Linked DNA regions of Aminivibrio sp.. The protein of the gene in region 2 interacts with the protein of the main gene of each other region in a pairwise test. Links are inferred from orthologs where the notes say so. Each region holds a gene or a part of one and is shown on either strand. Other genes may lie near its edges.

The links.
Region 1: the proteins of selB (region 2) and serC interact in binary tests that used the Escherichia coli proteins (3 or more experiments, as listed by UniProt). The link is inferred for Aminivibrio sp. from one-to-one orthologs.

What each region holds. Positions count from the first base shown.
Region 1 is NZ_JAESIH010000055.1:6,711-9,578, forward strand. What follows is about bases 39-2,821. They hold serC (3-phosphoserine/phosphohydroxythreonine transaminase), read left to right. Parts: upstream 39-781; coding sequence 782-1,861; downstream 1,862-2,821. Other genes in these bases: JMJ95_RS08695 (EamA family transporter), read right to left, coding at 1,983-2,821. Outside these bases: more of JMJ95_RS08695, read right to left, coding at 2,822-2,868. UniProt on the Escherichia coli protein: Catalyzes the reversible conversion of 3-phosphohydroxypyruvate to phosphoserine and of 3-hydroxy-2-oxo-4-phosphonooxybutanoate to phosphohydroxythreonine. Is involved in both pyridoxine and serine biosynthesis.
Region 2 is NZ_JAESIH010000025.1:162,263-165,230, forward strand. The notes cover bases 1-2,883. They hold selB (selenocysteine-specific translation elongation factor), read left to right. Parts: upstream 1-410; coding sequence 411-2,357; downstream 2,358-2,883. Other genes in these bases: selA (L-seryl-tRNA(Sec) selenium transferase), read left to right, coding at 1-406; JMJ95_RS02610 (Veg family protein), read left to right, coding at 2,637-2,873. UniProt on the Escherichia coli protein: Translation factor necessary for the incorporation of selenocysteine into proteins. It probably replaces EF-Tu for the insertion of selenocysteine directed by the UGA codon. SelB binds GTP and GDP.

The sequences.
Region 1 (2,868 bases), on a different replicon or contig from region 2:
TCTCATGTCCGTTATGATATCAGGTTTATTCCTTTGTGGCAATACGGCTCCCGGGCCCCTAAATCCGCACCTCAGCGGGGAGTGTCACCGGAACTCGCTTGGGCGGGGGGGTGCAGATTGTCGCCTTTGACAACTGCCCAAGCGAGTCCCGCGGCTCCCTGCGTTCGCCGGTTGCCTGCTTGTGAAACCGACATCCGTGTCGGTTTCTCTCACCTCAGGCGCCTTTCCCCAGGGGATATCTCCGCAAGGAGCGCGGAGCGAGATCTCTTCGCCCCTGGGGGGAGGGCGAATTCACCGTATGCCCGGCGGCACTCCCTCTGCCTGAAAAATTAGCGGATTTAGGCGGGCCGGGTATTTCCGCTCCTCTTTCTCCGAAAAGAAAATGCGGCTTGTATAAAAGGCGGCAATCTTATATAAACTTTTATCACAGGAGTCTTTCAGTCCGCGTGACGAGTACAGGAAGGGAGAAAGCCGGGCGGGGATGCCTTCTGGGAGGGAACCGCCCTGTGGGTTCCGGAGGGGGGACGCGCTGTTCCTGGTGGAGAACTATGCGCCCCTGGGAGACTTTTTCGAGGCTATGAACGCCGCTCTCGAGAAGCAGAAAACTCGCCCTGGCCCGCACGACTGCGGAGGTGATCCTGGAAAGGGTGAAATGAGGGAGTTTTTTTAAGACCTTCCGGCTTCAAAAATTCCGCGGAATTGATGATTGGCCGGAAGCGGCCTTGTTTTAACGAAACAGGTTAAAAGTGTTCGCCATTTGATAAAAGGGAGACCTGAAAGGATGAGAAAATTCAATTTTTCGGCCGGCCCGGCGGTTCTGCCCCTGCCGGTGCTGGAGGAAGTCAGGGATACGCTGGTGGACTACAGGGGAAACGGCTTGTCCCTTCTCGAGTGCAGCCACAGAAGTAAAATGTACGAAGACGTGCACAACGAGACGATTTCCCTGTTCCGGGAACTGTTGGGGCTGCCGGAGAGCCACAAGGTCATCTTTCTGGGAGGCGGTGCGACTCTTCAGTTCTCCATGGTTCCCATGAACTTCCTGACGCCGGGGAAGGCATGCGACATCGTGGTCAGCGGCGCGTGGGCGAAAAAGGCCCTTTCCGACGCGAAAAAGATCGGTGACGTGAAGGTGGTCTTCGACGGCGCCGAAACGAAGTACACCACCCTGCCGAAATCCGAAAGTATATACACCCCCGACGCGGCCTACGTCCACATCACATCAAACGAGACCATCGGGGGGCTGCAGTGGAAGACGTTCCCCGACACGGGCGACGTTCCCCTGATAGCGGACATGTCGAGCGACATCATGAGCACTCCCCTTCCCGTGGAGAAATTCAGCATGATATACGCGGGCGCGCAGAAGAACCTGGGCACCTCGGGAGTAGCAGCGGCAATCATTCACGAGAAGCTGCTCGAACGGTGCCCCAAGTCGCTGACCGCTTATCTGAACTACGGCATCCACGCAGAGAAGAATTCACTCTACAACACTCCCCCCGTATTCTCCATCTACATCATGATGCTCGTCCTGAGATGGGTGAAGGCGCAGGGAGGGGTCGCGAAGATGCGCGAACTTTCGTCGCGGAAGGCGGGAGCCATATACCAGGTGATCGACTCCAGCGGCGGCTTCTATTCCTGCCCCGTCGAGAAGGAGAGCCGTTCCGTGATGAACGTAATTTTCCGCCTGCCCTCCGAGGAACTGGACATGAAATTCCTCGAGGAGGCGGAGGCCCTGAATATGATCGGGCTGAAGGGGTACCGGGATGCGGGAGGATGCAGGGCATCTCTCTACAACGCCATGCCCCTTGAAGGAGCTCTGACCCTGGCCGGTTTCATGAAGGACTTCGCGGCTGCCAACGGGTAAGGGGAGCCCTTTATCAGTAAGGCATCCTTATCTGCGTCCGAATTCAGGAAAGCGGAAGTTCTTCTGAGACCCTCAGGAATGACGTATCGGCAGGGGACAGCGGAAAAGCCGTCCTCTTTTTTTATTCTTCCCGTGCCGCCGGCACTCCGTGGTGATATCGCCTGCCAAGGTTAAAGAGGGCGAGGCCGGAGAGGATGACCGCCCCGCCGATCAGTGTGGCGGAATCCGGGCTCTCGCCCGCGATGAGGAAGCCCAGCAGACTTGAGAGCAGCGGGGTCACGAACATGTAGTTACTCACCGAGGACGTGTTCCCGGCTTTCTCGAAAGCCTTCGACCAGGCGACGTAGGCTATGGCACTGGAAAACACGGAAAGCATGGCGAGGTTGAAGAGCTGGGAAGGAGGCGCTGAGGCCAGTTCGATGAACGACCGGGACGCAAAGACGGCGAGCATGGCGGTTCCCCCCATGATGCTGTAGGCGGCAGTCTGCAGACCGGAGTATTTTTTCGTCAGCCCCTTCTGAAGGAGGTTGTAAACGCTGAGGACCAGCGCTGCCAAAAGCAGCCAGAGGATCCCCCTGTTTACGGTGAGGGCGCCCTTCATGAGCGAGAGGACCAGGATGCCGCAAAACTCCACGGCAATAGCCGCCCATTGGAGCATTCCCACCCTTTCGCCCTGAAACAGGACGGCGAGGAGGGCGGTAATCACTGGTGCGGAGGATATGATAATGCTGCTTGTTGCCGATGTGACGGTGAGGGAGCCCTGGTTGAAGAATCCCAGGTAAAGAAAGAAGCCTGCTGCCCCGGCTGCTGCGAAGTACTTGAGGTCTTCCCTCCGGGGGAGCTTCATTCCGGTGCGGAAGCCCACCGCGCCGAGGATGCATGAGGCGATGAGGCAGCGCAGAAAGCCGAGAGAGAGGGGCGAAAAGTGGGCCAGGGCCAGGCGGGTGAAGACATAGGCCAGGGACCAGCAGAAAATGGCCGTAAAGGCGTAGGGATGGTAGCTTCGA
Region 2 (2,968 bases):
CGCCGCCTTTGAAGCTACGCTCCGCCTTTATCTTTCAGGAAGACATCTCAGGATTCCGACCCTCGCCATGCTGAATGAAACAGGGGACTCCCTCCGGAAAAAAGCCCGGAGGCTCTCGAATAAACTGAAAATGATTCTCCCGGCAGGCACCGTTTCCCTGGCGGAAGCTGATGACGCCGTGGGCGGAGGCGCTTTCCCGGCGGAACGGCTTCCGGGATGGGCTGTAGGAATTGTCATGGAATCCCTGGGGAGCGCCGGCACCATTCTCTCTTTACTGCGATCCCTTCCCGTTCCCGTCATTGCTGGAGCAAAGGACAATATGGTCCTCCTGCACGTCCGGACTCTCCTTCCGGGAGACGAAGAAAAAATCTGCGATGCCTTCAGGGCAGTCGCTTCCGGGAGGTGACGCCGTGGACCACCGGGAAATATCCCTTGTGCTCGGTACGGCAGGACATATCGACCACGGAAAGACAACCCTTGTAAAAGCGCTTACGGGCATCGACTGCGACCGCCTCAGCGAGGAAAAAAAACGGGGAATAACCATAGAGCTCGGATTCGCCCCCCTCGTCCTCGACGACGGAAGAATTGTAAGCATTGTGGATGTCCCCGGCCATGAGCGTTTTATCCGCCAGATGGTGGCCGGTGCCTCGGGAATTGACGGCGTGCTCCTTGTGGTGGCCGCCGACGAGGGGGTAATGCCTCAGACAAGGGAACATCTCGAGATACTAAAAATCCTCGGTGTAAAGGATGGGCTTGTCGCAGTGACGAAAGCGGATTCTGTCGACGAGGATTTCCTGGAGCTCGCCCTCGAGGATGTCCGTGAGTTCCTTCGCGGTTCCTTTCTGGAGGGAAAACCGGTAATACCCGTTTCCGCAATTTCGGGAACGAACCTTTCCCTTCTCAGGGAGGAACTCGGGAATCTCGTGAACAGAATCCGCCCGAGGCCCAGGAAAGGTCCGTTTTTCCTTCCGATTGACCGGACATTCCCGGTGGCGGGCTTCGGAGTCGTGGTCACAGGTACGGCCTACAGGGGAGAAATATCCGTCGGCATGGAAACCGCAGCTCTACCCTCAGGCCGCGAAGGCAGGGTCCGCAGCGTCCAGGTTCACGGCACCGGGGTCCAGACAGCATGGGCCGGTCAGAGGGTCGCCGTGAGCATAGCCGGTATTTCTTCGGAAGAACTGTCACGGGGAGACGTCCTCTGCGCAAAAGGCGTCTACAGGGCCACGCGGTGTTTCGAGTGCGAGCTCCGGCTGCTTGAAAGCGCCCGAGAACCGGTTCGTCACTGGCAGAGGGTCCGGCTGCACATCGGCACTTCCGATGTAGTGGCCCGGATAGCCCTTCTCGAAAATCCGTTTCTCCAGCCCGGAGAAACGGCCCCGGCACAGATCGTTGCCGAGGAGAATATCGTTTGCCTGGTGGACCAGCGCTTCGTTCTCCGGAGATACAGTCCCCTCGAGACCATCGCCGGAGGGAGAGTCCTCTTCCCCTACGCGGTCAAGCCCAAGGGGAAAAAAGCCAGGATTTCATGCATCGAAAGAGTGCGGAACCTTGCCGCGGTTCACGACCCTGAAGAAAGACTCCTTGCCCTGGTCAGGTCTTTTTCAATGCTGGAGCTTTCGGATGGGGCGCTCTACATCCAGGAATCCCCCGATGAAACGACCCGGCTAGCAGAAAAGCTCAGGAAAAGGGAAGACACCGTGTTTCTCCAGGGGGGAAAAAAACTCCTTCTTTCAAAGAACTGTTTTCTTCGCCTGGCGGGGGACGTGGAAGCCTTTCTCTGGTCATACCATGATTCCCATCCGTCACAGAAAGGCGCTCCTCCCGACGTGACTGTCCTTTCAGCCCTCAAGTCCTTCGACTCGAGGACGGCAAAGGCTTTTCTCGAGGCTCTCGTATCAGGCGGTTCCGTTGTTGTTTCTGAAGAAGGGCTTCTCCGCATGAAGGATTTTCAGCCGAGGGACGACGAGACCTTTGAAAGGCGGTCCGCCGAGATCCTTTCCCTGTGCAGGGAAAGAGGATTCCAGCCTCCCGTCATTTCAGAAGCGAGAGAGAGACTCGCCATCGGCGAGGATGCCTTTTCAACCCTCCTCAACGGCATGCGGGAGACAGGCATGGTTTCCATAGTATCCGGCGAATTTCTTCTTTCAGCGGAGATAGAGAATGAACTCCTCCGAATTCTCCTCAAGGAAAAAGAAGGCGTCACCCTGGCCCGGGTACGGGATATAACAGGCAGTTCGAGAAAATTCATTCTTCCACTGCTCGAATATCTCGATGCAAAGGGCTACACCAGGAGAGCGGGAGAAAAAAGGGTCCTTCTTGCATCGAAGCTCCCCCGGGGAATAGCGGGACCCTGATATACAGGGCTCCTGGGCGGCCCGAGCTCCACAAAACCTAAATCCGCAGGTTTTTCAGGCAGAGGGAGTGTCGCCGGGCACAGCGCCCGGGGGAGAGAAACCGACACGGATGTCGGTTTCAGGTGCAGTTGTCAAGGACGACAATCTGCACCCCCCGCCCAAGCGAGCACCGGTGACACTCCCCGCTGCCTGCGGATTTAGGCAAAATACTGATATTTGATATTTTTTCATATTTATGATAAGATCTATAAAACATTTATAGTGCTGGGAGTGACCCGAATGGCGACAATTACTTCGATCCGTGAACAGGTTGCGTTGTACAAGGGATTGAAAGTCCGGTACCGGACAGCCAAGGGGCGCCGCAAGGTTGAAGAACGCCAGGGAGTCATACTGGAAACCTATCCGAACCTCTTTACCCTTTACGTCGAATCTCAGGAAAGCAAGGTATCTTTCAGCTATGCGGAGCTTCTGACCCGGGAGGTCGAACTGGAACTTCTTTCCGGAAGCAGGAACTAATCCTTTTCGAACGTCAGAAAAAAGACGCCCCGACGCCCCTGCGTGCCGGGGCATCTTTTTTGCTTTCACAAGGGGAGGCTTCTATGTCTTTTTTT